Linked DNA regions of Pelodictyon luteolum DSM 273. The protein of the gene in region 2 binds, or shares a complex with, the protein of the main gene of each other region. Links are inferred from orthologs where the notes say so. Each region holds a gene or a part of one and is shown on either strand. Other genes may lie near its edges. The genes, in order: pheS and pheT.

Region 1 (7,185 bases), 700 kb from region 2 along the record:
TTCGTTCACCCTTGAGATGGACGTACGGGACTATGAGTGCGACATGCAGGGCATCGTCAACAACAGTGTCTATCAGAATTATCTCGAGCATGCCCGGCACGAGTACCTCAAAAGCGTAGGCATCGATTTCAGCGAGTATGCCCGGATGGGGGTCAACCTCGTTGTTGTGCGGGCCGAGCTTGATTACCGCTCCCCCCTCAAGAGCGGCGACAGATTCCTGGTCAACCTCCAGCTTCAGAGAGAATCCACGCTCAAGTTTGCATTCTATCAGGATATCCTCCGTCTTCCCGACATGAAACCGGCGCTGAACGCAAAAGTAATCGGCACAGCCCTTAACGGCAGGGGTCGTCCTGAAATCCCGACGGCGCTTGCTGCTCTCATGAGCGCTGGAGACGCATAATTCAATAACAGTCCGTATTCCCCCTGAAGCATATGAAACCACTGCGTTCGGTCGCTGATGCCTATCTGGCGCTCAGTGTGGGTGAGCGTCAGCTTCAAGACGGCCTCCATGCAGAATCGGCGGCAAGCTGCCGTAGCGCTATGGATGCTGCTCGCTCGATTCCTGCCGAGGAGGCATTTGATCATGCAGGGTTCGATGCATTTGTCCATGCTGTGCTTGCCGGGGCTCTCACTGGACTCGGAGACTATGGCACAGGACTGGAGTCGGCAGACCTTGCGCTGTATTATTTCAATCGTCGTGGCGAATTGGAGGAGGATGGCGGCAAGTTATGGATTCGGGCAGTGTTTTCACGCGGCGCAGCCCTTGAGGGGCTCGGCAGGAGGGATGAAGCGTTCCAGTCGTTCAGGATGGCCTGTGAGATGCTCGACGAGCGGAATGGAGGGATGGGTGGGCTTGAGGCGCTTCGAAACGCCGCCGCCGAGGCCCTGACAAGGCTCGGCCGTGCCACTGAACCCGAAAAACCCGCAGGCTATCGCGCCTGGTGGGAATTCTGGTCCTGAGAGAATGGAGGCTGTGCGCTCGATCTTGGTTGTCCGCTTGAGTTCCATCGGCGACATCATCCTGACCACGCCGGTGGTGCGCTGGCTAAGGGTCCGGTGGCCGGAGGCAAAAATCGATTTCTGCACCAGAGCTCCGTTTCTCCCCCTGCTGGCCGGCAGCCCTCGGCTTTCGGGGGTCTATTCCCCCGAAAGCCTCCCGGCATCTTCGTCTTATGACCTTGTGGTGGACCTTCAGAACAACAGGCGCTCGCATGCGCTCCTAGGGAGGGTCGGGGCAAAAAAAACGGTCCGGTATCATAAAGGCAACTGGAAAAAGTGGATCCTCGTTCACTGGAAGATTGATCTATACGGAGAGGCGCCCTCAGTGGTGGAGCGCTACGGTTCTTCGCTGTTGGGGCTCGGCATCAAGGTCGATGATTCCGGATGTGAGCTTTGGCCTTCAGCATCTGACACGTCTTTAGCTGACGGGATTCTGCCTGGTGAGGGCAAGGTGCTGGCGGTCTGCTTCGGTGCCCGCCATTTTACCAAACGCTGGCCCCCTCGCCGGTTTGCCGAGGTGATTCTTGGTATACTCAATGCTGTCCCCTCTTTACGGGTAGTACTCCTTGGAGGGGAGGATGACGCTGCCCATGCAGAGGAGATCATGGGACTGCTGCCAGCCGGGGTTGCCGGTTCGGTGCGGAATCTTGCCGGAGCCTGCTCCCTCATGGAGACTGGAGCGCTGTTGCAGCGCTCCGATGCAGTCCTGACAAACGATACGGGACTGATGCATATGGCCTCTGCGTTCCAGAAGCGCCTCTTTGTGCTCTTCGGATCCTCGTCGCTGGCCTTCGGATTCCTGCCTTACCGGTCCACGTTTGAACTTTTCGAAGTGTCAGGTCTCGGCTGCAGGCCGTGCTCCCACATCGGCAGGGAGCGCTGTCCGAAAGGTCATTTCCGTTGCATGCTGGATATCCCGCCGGAGCGGGTCTCCGACAGGATAATTGCGTTTCTCGGGGGGGCACAGCGGTGATTGTCGCTTCATGGAATGTCAATGGCATCAGGGCACGTGAGGGTGCGCTCGAATCATGGGTCAGGCAAAGTTCCCCGGATGTCCTCATCCTGCAAGAGGTGAAAGCCTCAGTAGAGGAGATCCCCCTGAGTATCATGTCACTTGACGGCTACCGTTCGTTCTGGAACGACTCTTCTATCAGAAAGGGGTATAGCGGGACAGGAATTCTCATGAAGGAGACCCCCGCACTTGAGGGTGCAACGTTCGAAATCCCGCCCTTCGATATTGAGAACCGGACGGTGGTGCTGCACACCGGAGAGTTGTCCATCATAGGTACCTATGTGCCGCGGGGGGACTCTGCTCAGCATTACGTCCTCAAACTCGGCTACCTTGAGGCCATGCATGAGTATGTTCGGGAACTGCTTGCCTGCGGAAGACAGATACTCGTGACCGGCGACATGAACGTGGCTCACCGCCAGGTCGACCTTCACCGCTCAGAGAACAGGCCCGGAGCAACAGGTATTCGGCCGGAGGAGCGCTCTGCGATTGATCGGCTGATTGCGCTCGGGCTTTCCGACGTGATGCGCGAATTGAACCCGGAGCGGGATGACCTGTTCACCTGGTGGCCTTACTGGCGAATGGCCAGAGAGCGCAACATCGGTTGGCGGATAGACTGTTTTTATCTTTCCGGATACAGAAAAGACCGGATTCTCCGGGCAGCGGTCGACATGCCGGAGAAAAGTTCAGACCATGCACCGATCATTCTTGAATTCGTTCCGGAGTCCGGTTTGCATGAGGATACCCGGTCATTTTCTCGGTGAGTTGCGGCGGTTGGAAAAAAGAATGCAATTCCTTACATTTAAGGTCCAAATTTGCACGCGGTGTTCACGTCTGAACGCGTGAAGCCGTGGGGCCGGTATGCGCAATTCCGGACCCTCGCCGCATGCAAGCAGCTGAGTACTCTCAATCATTATTTACATTGCGCTATGGAAACAAACAAACTGTACGAATGTACGGTCATCATCGATGGCGGGCTTCAGGATGAAGCTATTGCTGCCGCGATGGAGATGGTACAGAAGGTCATCACCGAAAAGGGCGGAAGCATCAGCAGCGTCCTTGATATCGGCAGGCGCAAGACCGCCTATCCGATCAAAAAGAAAACCATCGGGTCCTACGCCCACATTGAATTCACCGCAGCCACTCCTGTCATCGCAGAGATCGAACGGGTACTGCGCTACGAGGAAGTCCTGCTTCGTTATCTCATCGTTCACCTGACGTCCCCTCTCCTCGAGATGCGCAAGCGCGTCGAGAAATACAGCGTGGTCATCGGTAGCCCTGAAGACAACGTAGCCAGCGAAACAGATGCAGCCGACAAGGTTGCCAAGTGAGAATTGTGACTGAGGGTTCGACGCAGTAGAGGATTGATTGGATTTATTGAGAAACAAACGGAGAAGATGTTATGGCTGAATTGAAAATGCCTGAGATTAACAGCGTCATCATTGCTGGCAATCTTACAAAGGATCCTGTTTTCAGGCAGACTGATTCAGGCGGGACTCCGGTTGTCAATTTTTCAATCGCCTGCAACCGCAGGTTCCGCGACAGCAACCACCAGTGGCAGGAAGACGTTTGCTACGTCGGCGTGGTTGCATGGAACAAACTTGCCGAGAGCTGCAGGGACAATCTCAGAAAAAGTTCAGCGGTCCTTGTCGACGGCGAATTGCAGAGCCGGACATGGAAAGCGCAGGACGGAACATCAAGGACAGTGGTCGAGATCAAGGCCAGACGGATCCAGTTCCTCAACAAACGCAAAAAGGACGACGGCGAGGACGATCACGACGGTTTCATCGAGGATGATTTTCATGATGTCCATCATGAAGATGCACACGGTGAGGACAACGACCACATTTATGAATACAAATACCTGTCCTCCGACTGAGAGGCGGGGGCAAGCAAAATCTGCACATGAAACCAATGAGACAGAAAAACACAAGGGCGCAGGGCAATAAGTCCATCAGCAACGCTCTGGCTTCAAAGAGAAAGGTGTCGAAGAATCAGGTCGTGTTCTTTGACTACCGCGACGAGCGCAAGCTGAAAAGATTCATCAACGATCAGGGTAAAATCATCCCCCGCCGCATCACGGGCCTCACCGCAAAAGAGCAGAACCTCTTGACCCATTCAGTGAAGTGGGCACGGTTCCTCGCGGTCATACCCTACGTTGCTGACGAGTACAAATAAAAAATTTCGCAATCCATTGAAACAAGGAAGCTAGACGTGAAAGTCATTTTAAGAAAAGATGTGGCTGCCCTTGGCGATGCAGGTGAAGTTGTTGCCGTGAAGAACGGTTATGCCAACAACTACCTTATTCCGCAGGGTATGGCCACGAGGGCTACCGAGGGAACCCTCAAAGCTCTTGAGACCGAGAAGAAGCAGCAGGCAAGAAAAGTCGAGTTGCAGAGAACGAGTGCTCGTGAACTTGCCCAGAAGATTGAGCAGATGGTGCTGAAGGTGCAGGCCAAGGCCGGCGAATCCGGCAAGCTGTTCGGCACCGTCACCGCCGGTGACATCGCCGATGCCCTGAAGGCAGTTGGCGTAGAGATCGACAGGCGCAAGATCACCCTGGAGGCTCCCGTCAAGCTGCTCGGCAAGTATGAGGCCGAGGCGAAGCTGTTCTCGGACGTCACCGTAAAGGTCACCTTCGAGGTCGAAGCCGAGGGTACCGAGGCTTAAGGACCTCCTCCCGCAGCAGGTTCCTGATGCAGGCATAGCCCTCTCTGGATCCACAATTCGTTCGTTGAAAGCTCCGCATCCCTTGGGACTGCGGAGCTTTTTTCTTTCTGCCAGTCAGTCACTATTATATTGGACAAGAGCATCACTGCGTCAACCCCCCATGCCATGATCCAGACCCTTCTCCAGGAAAAATATCCTGTTTTTACTACGAAATTCGATCGCAGCGAGACCAGCTGCCGAAGCGTGGATGATATCATCGCCCATTTCAAAAGCTGCATCGATGCAAACCCTGCAGTCGCCTATATTGGTGAGTTTGACCATTATGCTCACACGGCAGCGCTGCCGGGTGGGGTCATCGGTAAGGGGATCAAGGCCGCAAGGAATCTTCTGTTCTGCTTCGGCAAAGAGATGCCCACACCTTACGTTCTGGCGGTTCGTCCCCGTTCAATAGGCGTTGGCGAAGTGGAAGACGGGTTTGTGGTGACCTTTCTCGAGGCTCCAAACCCTACAGCCAATGAGGCTATGGAGTCATGGACGAAAGCCCTTCGGGACAGAGTCGTAGATGCGTAAGGGGTTGTTCTTCAGGCCGGGAACTGGCGAAGCATGCGCAGATCGTTCTCGAAGAGGAGCCGGATGTCGTCGATCTTGTATTTGAGCAGGACGGTCCTGTCTACACCCATTCCGAATGCGTAACCGCTCCATACTTCAGGGTCGATGCCTGCGTTCTTCATGACGTTTGGATGTACCATGCCGCAACCCATGATTTCAAGCCAGCCGGATTTCTTGCAGACACGGCACCCTTTGCCACCGCAGAGGTAGCATGTGACGTCTACCTCTGCCGAGGGCTCGGTGAACGGGAAAAAGCTGGGTCTGAAGCGCAGCTGGACATCGCTGCCGAACATCTGACGTGCAAAGGAGTAAATGGTGGCTTTCAAGTCGGCAAAGGTTACCCCTTTATCGATATACAGGCCCTCAAGTTGGTGGAAGACACAGTAACTGCGTGCGCTGATGGCTTCGTTGCGATAGACTTTTCCGGGGCAGATTACCCTGATGGGAGGCTTGCGGTCAAGCATTACCCTGACCTGCACCGGGGAGGTGTGGGTCCGGAGGAGAATGTCGTCTTCCGTGCCGTCGCGTTTGACGAAGAATGTATCCTGCATGTCCCTGGCCGGATGGTCGGGGGGGAAGTTCAGCATATCGAAGTTGTAGCTTCCGAGCTCAAGCTCTGGGCCGGTGGCGACAGTAAAGCCCATGTCGGAAAATATCTGCTTCATCTCACCGAGCACCTTCTGGACCGGATGTTCGCTCCCGGTGAAATGTCGCCGGCCGGGGAGCGAGAGATCGATCGTGGGGGCCGCAGGCGATGTCGTTTTTTCCAGCGACAGGGCAGCTTCTTCTACTCTGGCTTCGGCCTCGGCTTTCAGCTGGTTGAGCATATTGCCGATTTCGGGTCTCCGGGCGGGATCGACCGACTTCAACTGTGAAAAGAGTCCGGCAATCAGTCCCTTGCGAACGGTGTACCGGAGGCGGAACGCCTCAAGTTCATCGGCTGAGCTGATCCTGAATCCGGCGATCTCCTCCCGGAGGCTTCGAATGCTGTTTTCCATGTACTGCTGCGGATCTCAGTCAATGATGGTTTTTACGAGCTGGGTGAACGCCTCGGGGTCCCTTACGGCGATTTCAGCCATGGTCTTGCGGTCAATCTCCACGTTCTTTTTGATCATTGCATCCATCAGCCTGGAGTAGGTTGTGCCGTTCAGGCGGGCAGCTGCATTGATGCGAATGATCCAGAGCGAGCGGAAGCTTCGCTTTTTTGCGCGACGGTCACGGTAGGCGTACTGTTCGCCTTTGTCGACCGCATGCTTGACGACGGTCAGGATATTGCCGCGTGATCCCCAGTATCCCTTGGCTTTCTTTAATACTCTTTTCCTGCGGGCCTTTGAGGCGACAGCGTTATTTGCTTTAGGCATCGTTGTGTAAGGTTAATGTTTAAATGTGTCAGGCAAGGATCATCCGCTTGATCTGTTTCTCCTTGGTCGCGTTGTCCAGCATGGTCGACTGGTGGAGGCGGCGGGTACGTTTCCTGTTCTTCTTCTCCAGGTTGTGCGATCCGTTCATCCGTTCACGCTTGATTTTTCCTGATGCGGTGGCCTTGAATCGTTTGCATGCACCGCGGTGCGATTTCATTTTAGGCATGACTGTCGTTGTTTTTTTATCAAAAGAATGTGCAAAGTTCCTGTCTAGTCCTCGGCATCGGCCGATTCTTCGAGCGGGGCCAGCGGTGTCCCTGTTTTCGAACGGATACGCTCGTAGGCGTCGATCTTTTTCTTGTCGGGTTCGAAGTAGACGAACAGCTTCTTGCCTTCGAACTTAGGTTCTCCTTCACGGTTCCCGACGACGCTGAGCCGTTCCGTCAGGCGGTCGGCCAGTTCAAGTCCCTTGTCCTTGTAAATGATCGAACGGCCAAGGAAGACGATCGTGGCCCGTACGCGGTTCCCTTTGCGGAG
Region 2 (15,988 bases):
CACGCCGGTGGCATTCTCGAACGCCTTGATGTTGCGCCCCTCACGGCCGATGATGCGGCCCTTGAGTTCGTCGCTCTGGATGTGCACCACGGAAAGGGCGTTTTCAGTTGCCTGCTCGAAGGAGATGCGCTGGATGGCGGTAAGAAGGGTCTTCTCAGCCAGGCGGCCGGCATTTTCCTCAGCCTCCTCGTGGATCTTGTGGATGGTCTCGGTAGCCTCTTCGCGGGCCTTGGTAATCATGTTGTCGACGAGCATCTGGCGGGCCTCATCTGCCTGCAGGTTGCTGATGCTCTCAAGGCGCTGGTTCTGCTCGGTGATGATGCGTTCGAGTTCAGTCGCACGGATGCCGACGGTCTCCATCGCCTGGTCGAGTTCCTTCTGCTGGTCCTGCAGCTTGCGCTCGGTGTCGCGGACATCCTGCAACTGCTTCTTCAGCTGCGCTTCACGCTGCTGCACCTGCTTCTGGAGCTGGTTGAACTTATTGTTCTTGATCACCACCTCCTGATCGAACTCCCGGCGCTTTTTCTTCCACTCCTGATTGACTTCGGTGACCTTCAGCTCTTTGTACTCGTTTGCCTCCTTCTGGGCCTCCTGCACGATCTGCACCGCACGCTCTTCAGCTTCGAGGACCTTCGTCGTACCGAGACGCTCGAGGAAGAAACGCCCGAGGAAAAAACCTGCCGCAAAAAACACAACCGAAGCAAAAATGATCAAAAACAGGTTTATGACAATTCCCATTAAAATTACCTCCTTTTTGTGCCCCATTCACTGACTGAAGCACCATTTTAAACAAAAAAATCCGCACCATGGCGAGATGTGTAAGATTCAAGAACCCGTGTGACACGGTGGGTGCCTCCTTCTGGTTTTTTGCTTCCATCGGTGCGGCGCGAACGCTGCACCCGGCAATCCGGACAGGTCCGGAATCCGGCAAGGCCTGCAATCAAAAAGAAGAGTCTGGCTCCCTATTCTTTGATGTTAGTTCTTTTACTTACAAACACCCCGATCTTCTGGTGCGGATATTTTCCTACTTTCAATGTAACTGTTTACTGGAGATTGTCCCCGACAAAAGCGTTGAGCTTCCCGATTCTCTCCTGCAGCCCGGCCATCGTCTCTTCAAGCTGAAGCTTCTCCTCGGCAAGCTCGACGGCAGCGAGTACAGCAAGCCTCAACGGCTCGAATGAGGGTGCCTGCACAGCAAAACGGCGCATCCTCCTGTCGACCTCACCGGCAGCATTCTCAACTGCTTCCCGGGTATCGGCACGAAGCGGGTAGGTATCACCGTAAACATTTACATCAAACTTTTCCATGGCAGATTCTACAAGGTATGACCGTTCCTGAGTTCCATCTCGATCTTCTGCAGGATCAGGACCAGTTTCTGCTTCACCTGCAGCTTTTCAGCGTAGGGGACTGTTCCTGTCATTTCCTTTACCGCTCCTCCATGAGACGGCGTTGTGCCGCCGGGGAGTTTCATCGAGCGGAGCACCTCCTGCAGACTCGCCAGTTCCGACTTCAGCGCCTCGTTCTCTTTGCGGAATGCATCGAGCCGGTTGACAAGCAGACGGGTATTGCCCTCGAGGGTGCCGATACCGGCAAGTATGTCCTCTCCTTTCCGTTCAGGCATGGAACCAAGTAATGTCAGACCTGTCTAATTACCGCACCAAGCTTACTTTCAGCATTGACTCCAACTGTACGAAGAATTTCACTGATCCGCCCTTCCTGCAGGGTTCCGGAATGGTCGGCTATCGAAATCGACAGCCCTACACTCCTCTCTCCGCCACCGCCGGAGCCCCGTTCGAACACGTCGAAAACGGAAACATCCCTGATGAGCGGGTCGCTGGAACGGACAAGGCCGACGAGCGACTGTACGGGAACCGTGCCTGGCAGGATGAATGAAAGATCCCTCTGGACGGCGGGGAATTTTGAAGGCGGGTCGTAGACAACATCAGGGCTGTAGAGCATTTCGAGCACCGAAACATCAAGCTCGACGGTGAAGACATCCTGCTCTATGCCGAACTGTGAAAGCAGAGCGGAATCCAGCCTCATGGCCCGGCCCGCACGCTGTGACCGTTTTTTCTTCCCTTCCGTCAGCTCCAAATCAATACTGACAGTATTTTCATTATAAATATTAACTGCTGATTTATCAAGCAAATTCAGTTTCCCGAGCAGCATCTCGGCCGCTCCGACGGCATCATAGAAGTCTACCCTGTCAGGGGGCTGGTTCCAGCTCCGGGGATAGCGGTTGCCGGTGAGGGCCAGAACCAGCCACTCTTTCTCGCAGTAGGCGCCGAGCGGGCCCTGCTCCGCCGCTCCTGACGGATCGGCCACACTGAAGCCGTGAGCCACTTCGAACAGGCGCATATCACGGTTCCCGTGCCGGATGTTGTGGGCGATGACCTTCAGCATGCCGGGCACGAGCCCCGGCCGAAGGACCTCAAGGCCCTCGCTGATGGGGTTCAGGACACTCACGAGCCCATCACCGAAGGGAGCCGCCTCCTCCCGCCGGATGAGCGGGTTGGTGAGCACCTCCCTGAAATCAAGACCGACTGCGACTCCACGAAGAAAGTCGGGAAAATATCCAGGTCTGGTCCGCGATGCGGGATACGTCGCCGCCAGGCGCCCTGAGGCCTCGATGTTGTCGTAACCATGAAGGCGCGCCACCTCTTCAATGAGGTCGATCTCCTGCAATACGTCGATGCGGCAGGAGGGGACCTCCACCTGCATCACGCCCTCATCCAGAGCAAGGGTCCGGAACCCAATCCGGGCCAGCATCGCCTGCATCGCATCGGTCTCGATTGCGGTGCCGAGCAGCTCGTTTGCCCTCCGGGGCCGGAACGGGAGAACAAGGAGCGCCGGAGAGGGATCACCCTGCAGCGTGGCCTCACCGACTGTTCCGCCGGCCGTTTCGAGGATCAGGGCCACGGCGGCACGGGCTGCGGGTAAGACATTGCGGATATCAATGCCACGCTCGAACCGGTATGAGGAGTCAGATGAAATCCCGGCTTTCCTGGCCGAACGGCGGACGGCCGACGGCGCAAAACAGGCCGCCTCGAGAAGGATGTCCACGGTTCCCTCTCCGACCGCAGAGTCCAGCCCGCCCATGACGCCGGCAAGGGCCACAGGCATTTGGGTGTCGCAGATTACCGGCATGCCCGGTTCCACGGTGCACTGCTCTGCGCCAAGCGTCGTAAATGAGCCGCTGAAGTCGCTGCGCACGATGACGCGCCCGCCCTTAAGCTTCTGGAGGTCGAAGGCGTGGAGCGGCTGGCCGAGTGCGTGGAGGATGAAGTTCGTGATGTCGACGATGTTGTTCTTCGGACGCAGTCCGATGGACTCGAGCCGGGCCGAAAGCCAGCGGGGGGAAGGACCTACGGTAACGCCCCGGATGATGACGCCGACATAGAGCGGGCAAGCCCCGCTGTCCATAACCTGCACCAGGGGAGAGTCAGCGGAAAACTCGAGGGGGGCCTCTTCGGGGAAAAGGATGGCGTCCGGCGCGGAACCGAGCTCCCGGGCTATGCCGAGATGCGAGAGCACGTCGGGGCGGTTGGGGGTGACGGCTATGTCGAGCACGGTGTCCGAGTCAAGGTAACGGGCAAACGGCTCTCCGACGGCATAGGAGGAGTCGAGCTCCATGACTCCTGAGTGGTCGGCCGACAGGCCGAGCTCATCGGCTGCGCATATCATGCCGAACGAACGCTGGCCGCGGATCTTTGAAGGCTTGATGACGAAAGAGGTTCCGTCCTGCATGGTGAGGCGGGAACCCTCGGTCGCAACAGGAACCAGCATCCCCTCGGCCACGTTCGGAGCACCGCAGACGATCTGCAGCGGCTCTTCAAGTCCGGTGTCGACCATGCAGATCCGGAGGCGGTCGGCATCAGGATGCAGAGCGACGGACTGCACCCGCCCGACCACAACCCGCAGGTCAGGCAAGGGAGTCGACTCCACATCCTCAACCTCGAGGCCGAGGAAGGTGAGCTTTTCGACAAGGGAGGTGATATCCGGGGAAAAGGACGGAAGGAAATCTTTGAGCCAGTTGACAGATATTTTCATAGAAGAGAAAATCTGCGTTCATGAATAAAAAAAGCCCTGTACCGGCAAAGGACAGAGCTTTGAAGTGTGACCCCAACGGGATTCGAACCCGTCCCGCCACCTTGAAAGGGTGGTGACCTAACCGCTAGTCGATGGGGCCAAAAAACATGGGTGAATGAGGGGACTCGAACCCCCGACCTCCAGGGCCACAACCTGGCGCTCTAACCAACTGAGCTACAATCACCATAGAAAACCTTAAACTCCCGGACTTCCAATGGTGTGCCCGACTGGACTCGAACCAGTAACCCTCAGCTTAGAAGGCTGATGCTCTATCCATTGAGCTACGGGCACGTCGTCACTCCCGGAACCTCATCAGTCGGGGCACCGAGACTCGAACTCGGGACCTCCTGCTCCCAAAGCAGGCACGCTACCAGCTGCGCCATGCCCCGTTTCTTAACGGAAGGCTCCAAATATACCATCCCGTCCAGAAGAATCAAAGAAAAATAAAGCGCGTAACAAAAAAAGTGACGATTCAACGACCAGCCGTCCCGAACGGGGTGAGCAGCCTTCCGCCGAGGCGCAGCAGCTCAAGCTCGCGGAGCTTTCTGTCATAGCGGGCACCGGCCCTGCTTTTTTCAGCCCGGATCAGGTTCAGCTGTGCTTCACGGAACGTGGTTCCTGTCGATTGGCCGAGCACATAGAGTTCACGGGTGCGCTGGAAATTGAGCCGCGCCGACTCGATGTTCCGTTCCTCGAACCGGAGCACATCACGGCTTATGGACCATGCGTCCCACCCGTCCCGGAGCTCCTGCAGGAGCTGCTGGAGAGCCCGGTCGTGGCGCAGACGGCTGTTAAGCCAAGCAATCCGGGCGTTTTCAGTCTTTATGGCGGTCTGGCGACCGTTGAAAATCGGCCAGTTCACCACCACCCCTCCGGACGCGCCCGGCGTCGTGCCATTCAAGCCTATGTCCCGGCCCGCGGCGTAGCGGCTGAGGCCCCATCCGGCCTGAAGGGAAACTTCGGGGTACTGTTCCGAACGGGCGATGAGCATAAGGAGGCGCTGATCGAGCACCTCCCCGCCGCTTGCCAGATAACCGGCATTGGTTCCGAGGGCACTCACCCGGAGCGAGTCGAGGGGCGGAAGAGCGGAAAACACGACGGAGTCAGCTATCGCATAGTGATGGCCGACCCGATGGCCGAGCAGGACGTTCAGCCTGCGCATTGCGGTTTCCCGTCCGAGACGGGCATTCAGGAGCGTCACCTGGTCATTGTTGGCGTCCACTTCGGCGGAGAGCACCTCCTGGGTGTTTGCCTGTCCGTAATCCCTCCGCAGCTTCGCCCGTCGGAGGCGCTCATCGGATATCTCCACAGCCTGCATTGATGCATGCAGCTCTTCGAGTGAGTTGGCCGCACCGTAATAGGCTCTGGCGACATCCATGACAACGATCTCGATACGTTCCCGGGCCTTCAGGGTGCCGAGCCTGCCGCTGTTCTTGAGTCTGGTGAAGGTCCGGATGCTGCCGAAACCGTCGAAGAGGGTGTAGCTCGCCTGCAGCTCCGCCGCCGTGGTGGTTGACTCGACAGACGACGCCGGCGCTCCCTTTCCGGGGTCATGCCATGAGACGGACGAAACGGCCGAGAGTTTCGGCAGAAGGCCGGCATTGCCGATGTGGACCCCGTTACGGGCGATCTCCTCTTCCCCTCTGGCGACCTGAATGTCGGTATTGTGCCCGAGGGCCCGAATGAGGGCATCTTCGAGTGTGAGGCGCTCGATTGCCGTGGAATCGCTCGTTGCGAAGTCACCTGAACCGGCCGCTCTCGACGCAACCGGAGCCAGTGCGAAAAAGATGCAGAGAACGAACGGGACCATTCCAGAGAATGCCCGCCCGGCCCGTCGATGGCTATTGTTCACGGCTGAAAACCTCCTCCCGCCATGCCGGCTCGGCCTCTTCGGGCGTCACGGGGCGACGGGCGATGAATGAATGGATCCTGCGTCGGGCCGCGTTATGCAGCACAAGCAGCGCAGGGATGATGATGAGTGTCAGGGTTGTGCCGAACAGCAGCCCGTAAGCCACCGATATGGCCATCGGTGAGAGGAACTGCGCCTGGCGGCTCTGCTCGAAGATGAGCGGACCGAGCCCGGCTACGGTGGTGATGGTCGTGAGGATGATGGGGCGGAACCGGCTGAGTCCGACCTCATACAAAGCGTCCTGGAACGGCACGCCCTCCTTGATGCGGCTGTTGAAGCTGCTGATGAAGACAAGGGAATCGTTGACAACGATGCCGATGAGGGCGATGACCCCGAACAGCGACAGGATGCTGAGGATGTAGCCCTGGATGAAATGGCCCCAGGCGACACCGATGAGGGCGAGGGGCAGAAGCAGCATCACGAGGAGAGCCTGACTGAACGAGCGGAAGGTGATGACGATGATGAGGTACATGATGAAGAGCAGCGCAGGAAAGGCGATGCGCATCGAGCCGGTGGTCTTGCCGCTCTCGCGGCTCTGCCCCTCGAAATTGAAGCTGACGTCGGGATAGGCGGCAAGTATGGGGGGCATGATGTTCCGGCTGACAACGTCGAGCAGCTGCGGCACCGATGTTTTGGGATCGGCGATATCAGCTTCGATCTTTACGACACGCTGTGCGTCGATATGCTTGATGGAGGAAATTCCACGGCTGACGGAAAGATCTGCAATCTCCCTGAGCGGAATGGAACGTCCGTCGTCGAGCCGGATGAACATCGTCTCGAGCGCACCGATTGTTGAACGCTCATCCTCGCCGTATCGGACCCATACCTTCACTTCATCAATGCCGCGCACCAGACGCTGGGCTTCCTGGCCGAAAAACGCACTGCGCACCCTGTTCATGACCTCACCGGTCGTCAACCCGAGCGCGTAGGCCTTCTCCTTCAGCCGTACCCGCACCTCCTGGAGACCCGGTGGGTCGTTGTCGGCGACATCCTTAAGCTGCTCCATCCCCTTCAGCTCCTCCTCGAGCATACGCCGGGCGCCGTCGAGCTGGGCGAGGTTGTCGCTTTTCAGCGCGATGGAAACCGGCATGCCCCAGAATCCCCCGCCGCCGACCAGGAGCTTGCTCGCCCCGGGAACGGGTCCGATGGCATCACGGAACCGGTTGCCCGTCTCGAGGCTGCCGATCGAGCGGAGCCGGCTGTCGACAAGGGTGACCCGCAGTCCGCCCTGGTGGCCCTCGGGTCCGATGTCGCGGGCAATCGCCGCCACAAGCCCGTTCTCGCCACCCTCGCTCTGCCGGTAAGCATCATCGACATCCCTGATCCGCTGCTCCATCCGGGCAAGCGCCCCGGCCGTCACGCCGCCCGGTGTGCCGGTTGGCATTTCCAGGGTGATCTGGACGTTGTCGTGCTCGATGACCGGAAAGAACGTCGCCTTGATGAAGCCGCCCCGCATGGCGCCGAAGGTGATGATGAGAAGAGCCACCGGCACTGCCGCCGTAATGAGCGGGTTGGCGATGCTGAAACGCAGGATCGGAGCATAGAGCACATCGCGCTGGAAATGGAGGAACTCCTCCGACTTGCGGAGCAGCCAGCTCTTTGCCTCCGGGCGGCCGTGCAGCGACTTTGAGTGGGCAATGTGGGCCGGAAGGATGAAGATGCTTTCGAGAAGCGACACCAGGAGGGTCGTAGAGGCGACGAAAGCGATGTCCTTGACCCGCTGGCCAAGGTCCCCGTCGAGGAACAGGAACAGGAAGAAGAGGACTACGGAGGTGAGCACCGCCGCCGTAACGGAGGGAATGACCTCCATCGTGCCGTTCAGTGCAGCCTCAAGGGGCTTCTCGCCTTTTTCGTAACGCTGGTAGATGCTCTCGGCAATCACGATGCCGTCGTCGACAATGATGCCGACCACCAGAATCATTGCCAGCAGCGAGACTACGTTGATCGACAGACCGTAGAGTGAACCGAGCATGAACATGCCGGCGAACGAGAACGGGATGCCGGCCGCAACCCAGAGTGCGAGGCGGGGGTTGAGAGAAAAAGCCAGAAACAGGACAACAAGCACCATGCCGACAAACCCGTTGCTGCTGAGGATGTCGGCCCGCTCCTTCACGATGGCCGAACCGTTACGGAGAATGTCGACCTGGATGTCCGCATGGCGCCGGTCAAAAGCCTCGACGACCGTTTGTGCCTTCCCGACGATTTCAAACATGTCCTGGTCTGCGCTCCGCTCGATGTCCAGGATGACTGCCGGCTTGCCGTTGAACCAGCTCCTGTCGGGATCATCCGACCAGCGGTCGCGGACATCGGCCAGGTCGCCGAGGCGCACCACAGCACCGTTTGCGCCGGAGCGGACCACGATGCTCTTGAGGTCAGAGGCCTGATAGCCCTTGCTGTCAGCCCGGATGAGCAGTTCCTCGCGGGAGCCCCGGATGGTGCCGCCGGTGATTTTGACGTTGGCACGGCTGACAGCGGCCGCCACGTCGCTGAACGTTATCCCGTAGGCCCGCATGTCGTTTTCACGAAGGCCGACCTCGATCTCCTCCAGAGGAAATCCGCTGAGGGTGATGCGGGTCGCCGCACCGCTGTTGCGGAGCTCGCGCTCAAGGCTCCGGGCGTATCCCTTCAGGGTCCTGAGATCGACGTCGCCATACAGGGAGTAGGCGATGACAAAGTCCATCCGTTCCTGCTTGTATATCCTCAGCTGCTCGAGTTCGGCAGGAAACGAGCTGATCTGGTTCACCGAATTGGTCACCTCCTGCAGAAGGTCGTTGGCATCGAACCCCTTCTTGAGCTCAACGGTCACCGTCATGCTGTTTTCCGTCGATACGGAGGTCACCCGGTCGATGCCGTTCACGCCTTTCAGCCGGTCTTCGATCTTCAAGGTAACGGCCTCCTCTATCTCCTCGGGCGAAGCGCCGGGATAGAGTGCGCTGACATAGATGAAATTGGGAGGGATGTCGGGAAAGAAGGTGGTCTTGATCTGGGTGAACGACACCAGACCGAACAGGATGACGGCAAGGAACAGCACATTGCCGAGCACCGGGTAGCGGACGAAATGACGGATGAGGGCTTTCACTTTCTCTTTTCACCCGATGAAGTGCGCCGAAGAAGAGGGGTCGCATCCATCCCCTCACGCATGCCGCCAGGAGGGTCAAGCACGATCATGCTCCCGTCCGGCAGGCCGCGCACCGCCGCCCGGTCACCCGAAGCCGCAGCCACCCGCACCGTCCTCAACGCCACAAGAGAATCCTCTATCACGAAAAGCCGGTCCCCCTCCCGCAGCAGCCGGCGGGGAACGGCAAAAGCTGAATCGAGCGAAATCTCCTGGCGGGCGGTAAGGAACATGCCATCGCGCAGGCGGGGATCGGCCACCTCGATATAGACCGATACGGTCTGGGTTGAGGGCGAAATAGCCCTGTTGACGCGCCGGACCACACCGCTGAATGTCCCGTCGATATCTTCTGAAGAGAGGGTGACGGGACTGTCAGCTTCAAGGAAACCGGCATCACGCAGGCCTACGGAGGCTTCAAGTTCATAGATACCGGAAGCCGAAAACTCTCCGATCTTCTGGCCGGTGCGCACAAGGGTCCCGGGGTTGAGGGCGGAGAGGGTGACCTGACCGTCAAAGGGTGCCGTTATGCGGTAGCGCTCGAGCGTCTCCTCCATGCTCCTGACCGCATAGAACCGGTCGTATATCCCCCGCGCGGCAAGGTAGTTGCGTTCGCGGTCTGAAGAGGCAGCGGGCAGCATTGAAAGCGGGGAATCGATGCGGAACGCTCCTACATGGGCCTTCCACTTTTCAGCTTCTTCGGGGAAATCGATGATGAGGTCGGGAAGGACGAGGGTAAGCTGGCTGAGGAGCCGGCTTTTCTCGGCAAGGACACTGTTGCGGTAGACGGCATCATCAAGCAGAAGGAGGGTCTCCCCTTTCCGGAAATGGCTGCCCTCCCTGAACGGGTTGGAGGCATCGCGGAATATACCCGGGACTTCAGCATAAATCTCGATTTTCCGGAGCGCCTCGATGGGGCCGCTCATCTCAAGAGGAAGGAGTACCCGGCCGTTGGCGACGGTATCGAGCGGAACCGGCTGGAATGCTGCCGGCTTCATTGCGGGTTTTTCCGGGGGAGTCTGCTTTCGTGAAAGAAAAGCCGCGATGGCAAACCCGATAAGGAGGACTGCGAGGGCCGCAAGGATGGAGGGGAACCGTTTAGGACGCATGACTGTAATGGTATGATGCAGAATGGGGCCGTTCGTTCCGGAGCCCGGCCTCAGGGAAGCATGCCGAAGTACCCGGCAACAATGGCTTTCAGGTTGTCGTGGAAAAGCAGGTCGAGTGCCTCGCCGGGAGAGACGATTCTGCGGCGGCGCTGGTGCATTTCATCCCACTCGTCGAGCATCGATTCAATGAAAAAAGGATAGACCTCCACAGAAAACTGCCTGCCGAACTTCCGGTACCGGTACTCCCCTGCCGACTCTGCACCGACCCTTCCGAGAAGACCGGCCTCCTCAAGAGCCTCCTTGGCTGCCGAATCCGGCGCCGAAAGCCCTTTGGCGACATAACCCTTCGGAATGATCCAGCGCTCAGAGCGCCGGGCCGTGATGAGCACCACTCTCTCGTCGAGGACGGGGATGACCCCGGACTGGCGGAATAGTTTCTTCACCCTTTCTGCCATACTGCTCACTGCCGTTCAGATGCCGGGAAGCGGCCATAGGGCAGGCTGCACCCGTCAAGATTTCCTGAAAACAATTGTTTACTGCCATGTACGGGTCCGCCGTCGGGAGAAATGCGCACAGAGTGACGTGCGCCAATATACGCTATGGAGCGCTACCGCACAAAATCCGGAATGGGAGTTCCCCTCACATGAGGTCCCCGAGCGGGCCGAGGTTCAGGTTGAGGTCGCTGTCGGTGAGGTTGAAGGTCTTCTTGAGCTCATCCATCTTCATTTCGAGCTTCATGAGGGTCTCGCCAAGCTCGTCAATCTGCGCCTCGTCAAGTGACCCCCCGTCGATGCGTCGCATGGCCTGCTTCTCCATAAGCTTCCTGAGCAGTTCGATGAGGGTCAGCACCAGCCGGGCAAGGCCGGATTCCACATTGTCGGGGTTGGCCTCGATGCGCGACTCCTTCCCCTGCTTCATCCCCTCAAGCTGCCGGAGCGCCTCCTCTACCGAGGAAGCCTGGAACTGTACCTTGTCTTCATGCATGCTCATTGAATAGTAAGACTGGAAAAAGTGTAGGGTGGCCATGGTCCGGTAACCATGAGCGGCCGTTCGGGATGCTCCTTGCCAAACAGGTCGAATACAGGCCCGAGCCCTGCTGCGGCCGGGCGGCGGATGAGAATGGAGAGGTCAACGAGGAATGCGGAAGCATCCGACAGGACAAACTGCATCGACGGGTCGAGTGCCGATAGCTTCAGCTTCAGCTCCTCCCTCAGTTCCGTCGCCTCCCGGCTCAGCTGCTCCGCCTGGCGATGGGCCTGATATTTCCGGCGCAGATATTCTCTCTGGATACCGCCGCCGGAAAGCGCGTCGGGAACGGAGCCCTCAAGGTCCCGGGGGTGGGCCCCGTCGTCGCCGGGAGCCAGAATCCTGAGGGAGTATTCAACCCGTCCCTCAACCCTCTCAAGAGCGGCAAGGATAGGATCCCGATTGGCCGAAAGCATCCGGAGCAGCTCTTCGGGCGATGCGGCAGTCGAACCGAAGCGCATGGGCAGGATGGTCGCCAGTGCGGCAAGCTGCTCTACGGCGTCCGCATACCGGAGCAGTTCTTCCTGTGAGGGGGGAGACGGCACCTTCTCAAGAGGAACTGCAACAGCACCGGCGTCCTTTACTGCCACAAGCTCCAATGGGCCGGCACCGGTCACGTCGCCGATATGCTGAAGGGCGGAAGAAAGACCGCCCAGAGCTTCCGGCCGGAGGATGAGCGCATGAATGAGAAGCGGCATCAGATTGCGGGATGATTTATTTTATTGCTGCAGACCTTCCGCCCTCGCAGCATCCAGGCGCTCCATGGTCTCAACCGAGCTCAAGAGAACCCGGAGGCCCACATAGACGAGGTCGATGCCCGCCACGGAAATGATGATGTCGCCGCTGATGACGACGCCCTTGTTCAGCACCCGGTCGAGGATATCGAGAAGGGTCACCTGCCGGTTCGCGGTGTAAAGGTCTTCCTGCATAGGATAATTCAATAGGGGATGTCGACAAAATCATAGGGCGGCCAGGGGCCGGTGACGTCAAGGAACACGCCGGCATCACGATACCGTTCTCCCAGGTCTTCAGTGGTCCTGATGAATGCGCCGACGTCCGTATTGGCGATGAGGAACACCCCGTTCACAATCATGCGGCCATCCACCCCTGAAACATCTTCTGGAATGAGCCTGTTCAGTACATGCTCCTTTGAAAGCGCTGCAAGCTCACCCCATACAGCCTTGGCATGCCCCTGGTGCACGCCCTCAAGCGCCGAGGCCGACATCGCCTCTTTTTTCTTCTTGAGCAGATAGGCCTTTCCGGGGGATGCCGCCTGGATTTCCTGTTCGATGGCGGCAATGGCCGGGCTTTCGAGATGAAGATTCTTCAGGAGGAAGGATTCGTTGCAGTATGCTTTCACGGCCCACTCCTCCCTGCCCTCAAGGGCATCGAAACTCTCATCAAGTTTCCTGCCGTAATCGCCGAGGAAGCCGGATAGAGATTCCCTGGACTTGAAAATGGTACCGAAGTTGAACGGAATGATGGTCTGCTGTGCCATGATCATCACATTCACCGACAGATGTTCACGGGCGTTCCTGTCAAGCCACTCTTCGTCCGCCAGCTTCAGTTTCATGCTGGCGTCGGAATACTCGAGCGGCGACACATATTTTGCCGCAACGTATGCACTCCCGGCCTCTATGAAAACGAGATCGGGGTAGCGGGCGACGATATCGGCACCCGGGAGCTGCCGGACAATGCAGTAGACATACAGTATGTTCTGCGCCATACGTTCAGTCCTCCCCTGAATCCCCTTCGCTGTAGGAAGCAAGCCTGCTGTACGAAGTGACTTCCAGGTCACCGTCAACCGACACGGCATAAAAGCGCCGCGCTTTCTTCGGGGGAAGGTTCATTGATTTCAGGAACGAATCGTCTTCATAGACCTCGCCAACGGCTTTCCAGCCATCGGGGTCACGGTCAAGCCGTATGACGGTAACATCACTGCTTGATGTGGTTTCCTTCAGGAAAGCGGTGATGACGTTCTTTGCTTCGATCAAACTGCCCATAACTGCCTCTCATGTTGTTTATGGTTGAAACGGTGAAAACGCAATCCGTTCACCGGTTTTCTTTCTGTGCCCTTATCTCGGCAAGGGTGGAGAGAAGCTCATCCTCAAGCCGGTCATACTCCTCCTCGCTGAGCTCATCCATCTCAAAGCGGAACTGCAGCTTCATCAGCTGTTCCTTGACTGCGCCTTCGTCCGACATTTCATTCTGTACGATCTCATTGATCTTCCTGCCGAGGAAAACCATGCCGCTGAGCGGTGCAAGCAGTATGTCGTCGAGGATGAAGATGTCAGCGCCCCTTGATGTTTATCGATATGTTTACAAAATTATACGGCGGCAGGGTCCCGACATATTTGAAGGTCATCATGTCATGGTACCGGTCGTCAAGAGCGTTGACCGCCCGGTCGAACTCCTCCTCACGGGCCGTCCTGATCAAAAACGCGGCGTTCAGAACCATCATGCTGCCGTAGCTGTCATTGACTTTGACCTCCTCGGCAATGGGGCTCAACGCGTCAAGAACGGCATCCTTGTAAGTGCCGACTTCCTTTTCGAGTGCAGCAGCAACCAGTTCGCCGATCTTTACCCGCTGGTAATGGGTTTTCTCGGGCGGGAGGTTGATGAGCTTGTCGCGAAGGTAACGGATGTTGTCGTATCCCGTGATGATGCTCTCATACACTTTCTCTTCGTTGGCCATCACCTTCAGCCCCATCTCCTTCTTTCCCTCCATCTTCACAAGCAGCTTCTTCAGCCTCAGATAGTCCTCTTCCAGTATCTTTTCCACTTTCATGTCATCGTGACCGGGAGAGACGGTCGAAAAGCGGACCGGAAGCACCGCGTGGGATACCATTACGGCTTCCAGCACTTTCTGGTGGGCGATCATGTTCGCCCGTCTCGGCTCGAACTCCTTTACCACGGTACGGCTGACGACGGCCGCGATGTCATTATGGATCACCGCATAGACCCTCTCCTCCCGTCCGCCGATGCCGATGGGTCCGAAATCCAGCTCCCCGCTGTTGTTGATGATTCCGTAGATATACAGTCCATCCTGTTCTGCCGCCTCATGTGCCATTGCTTCTCTACCCTGTTTATAGTTCCCATTTTTCAGGAAGGATCCTCAAGTCGACGAAATTGAAGATTGCCAGAGGCCCGCTGTAGCGGTAATCACAACGATCTGCGTCTTTCTGGCCGAGGATTTCCATGATCCCGTCGAATTCAACCTCCCGCCCCCTGTCGATGAGGAATGCTGCGTTCATGAACATGTCGGGCGAAGTGGTCCGGTTCATCTTTGAGGCCATTGCCGTTTTGCGGAACAACGAGGCCACTGCATCGAATTTCTCCTCCTTCATTACCTCAAGGGCCGCCTCGATCTGGTGGCCGGTATCGAGGATGAGCGACTGCTTCAGAGCCTCCCCGTCACCGTCCCGCATCGACTCGATTCTGGCCCGCTGCTCCTTGATCTCCGGATGCGTCCGTTCTACTTCCTTGTATATCGCGGCCATATCATGCCAGCGACCCGTTACATTGAACTCAACCTTGTTGCGAAGCCTTAAGAGCAGTTCGGACAGCTCGCCGTACCGGCGGTCAAGGAGGTTGCGGATTTCGTCGGGAGTGGCGGCAACGGTGCCGAATCTGACTGGAATGACACTCTCGTGTTCCTTCATGACCGCCTCGATGACCCGCTGGTGCGCCAGGATCCCGTCGGGATCGACCACGAAACGGTTGAGGGGATGGTCGCTGACGACCATGCTGATCCCCTCGAACCCTATAGTGGAAACAAGGTCTCCCCTGCCACCGATCCCGATCGGCCCGAAGTCGCATTCACAGTCGGCGCCGATGATGCAGTAGATGTATTTGCCGTCCCGCTCCATCGTCAATTGAGTATTTTAACTGAAAAAACCACACTACTGGAATCCTGCCCTTCATGGCCATGGCGTGAGGACGCCGAATTCCTGAGCGCGCTATAATAGTCGTGCAGTGTCATATATGCCTCGTTGAGGACCGTAAAATCAGCACCATTATTCGCCCCTGCAGGCACATGTACGTCCGGATGCGCCACCTTCGCTTTGGCATGATAGGCCTTTTTGACATCTGCCTCACAGGACCGGGCATCAAGACCCAGCACGGCTCGTTTCTCAGCAATGAACTCTTCAAAAAGCGCTGTGACTTCAAGAGTATAGAAGCTGTAACATGGCAGGGGACCGACGATCCTGAAATGCAGGGCGTTCAGGTACTGGCTGTCCAGGGCTTCAACGGTCGCGACAAATGCATCGACGTCGCCGCGGTTGACGAGGAATGCAGCGTTGAGGACCATTTCGTCGTCCATTGTTTCGTGCCGCTTCGATTGTGATGCCCGCTCACCGAGCTGCCTGAGTACCGAGGCACTGAGGGCTGCATTGCGCCGATCGATCTTTTCCTTGATCAACCTGCCGACAGCGATGGCATCTTCAGTGGAGGAGGATTGACGGGCCTCGACCTCGCGTTTGAGTTCCTGCACGTCGCCCTCTGAAACCACCTCCTGCAGGAGATCGGCAAAACTGCTCCATTTCACGACCACTTCGAGTTCATGCGCATCTTCCGTTTCCCGGAATATGCGCTCGATCAGGTTGTAGCCGTCCTCAATGATGCACGCCGCATCTGCTGCTGAGGAAACGAACGTTCCGAGTTTGAGCGGAATAAGCTGCATGCCGCTTTCCATAAGCCGCTCGAGGGTCTGCTGGTGCTGAAGCAGCATCCGGGCGAGTG

The links.
Region 1: the proteins of pheT (region 2) and pheS are in contact, whole or in part, in a crystal structure (PDB 6P24), measured with the Escherichia coli proteins. The link is inferred for Pelodictyon luteolum DSM 273 from one-to-one orthologs.

What each region holds. Positions count from the first base shown.
Region 1 is NC_007512.1:126,070-133,254, forward strand. The notes cover bases 4,273-7,185. They hold pheS (phenylalanine--tRNA ligase subunit alpha), read right to left. Parts: upstream 6,286-7,185; coding sequence 5,260-6,285; downstream 4,273-5,259. Other genes in these bases: rplI (50S ribosomal protein L9), read left to right, coding at 4,273-4,678; PLUT_RS00640 (DUF6858 family protein), read left to right, coding at 4,844-5,248; rplT (50S ribosomal protein L20), read right to left, coding at 6,301-6,648; rpmI (50S ribosomal protein L35), read right to left, coding at 6,677-6,874; infC (translation initiation factor IF-3), read right to left, coding at 6,919-7,185. Outside these bases: PLUT_RS00600 (acyl-CoA thioesterase), read left to right, coding at 1-400; PLUT_RS00605 (DUF3856 domain-containing protein), read left to right, coding at 433-960; PLUT_RS00610 (glycosyltransferase family 9 protein), read left to right, coding at 965-1,972; PLUT_RS00615 (exodeoxyribonuclease III), read left to right, coding at 1,969-2,772; rpsF (30S ribosomal protein S6), read left to right, coding at 2,938-3,339; ssb (single-stranded DNA-binding protein), read left to right, coding at 3,411-3,887; rpsR (30S ribosomal protein S18), read left to right, coding at 3,914-4,186; more of rplI, read left to right, coding at 4,223-4,272.
Region 2 is NC_007512.1:814,814-830,801, reverse strand. What follows is about bases 1,344-4,447. They hold pheT (phenylalanine--tRNA ligase subunit beta), read right to left. Parts: upstream 4,051-4,447; coding sequence 1,636-4,050; downstream 1,344-1,635. Other genes in these bases: PLUT_RS03725 (hypothetical protein), read right to left, coding at 1,344-1,621. Outside these bases: rny (ribonuclease Y), read right to left, coding at 1-738; PLUT_RS03730 (cell division protein ZapA), read right to left, coding at 1,044-1,307; more of PLUT_RS03725, read right to left, coding at 1,316-1,343; PLUT_RS03695 (TolC family protein), read right to left, coding at 4,562-5,899; PLUT_RS03690 (efflux RND transporter permease subunit), read right to left, coding at 5,931-9,077; PLUT_RS03685 (efflux RND transporter periplasmic adaptor subunit), read right to left, coding at 9,074-10,219; PLUT_RS03680 (NUDIX hydrolase), read right to left, coding at 10,270-10,674; PLUT_RS03675 (gas vesicle protein K), read right to left, coding at 10,859-11,203; PLUT_RS11055 (GvpL/GvpF family gas vesicle protein), read right to left, coding at 11,206-11,943; PLUT_RS03660 (gas vesicle protein), read right to left, coding at 11,965-12,174; PLUT_RS03655 (GvpL/GvpF family gas vesicle protein), read right to left, coding at 12,183-12,971; PLUT_RS03650 (gas vesicle protein GvpO), read right to left, coding at 12,976-13,248; PLUT_RS03645 (gas vesicle protein GvpG), read right to left, coding at 13,298-13,513; PLUT_RS03640 (GvpL/GvpF family gas vesicle protein), read right to left, coding at 13,536-14,315; PLUT_RS03635 (GvpL/GvpF family gas vesicle protein), read right to left, coding at 14,332-15,114; PLUT_RS03630 (GvpL/GvpF family gas vesicle protein), read right to left, coding at 15,117-15,988.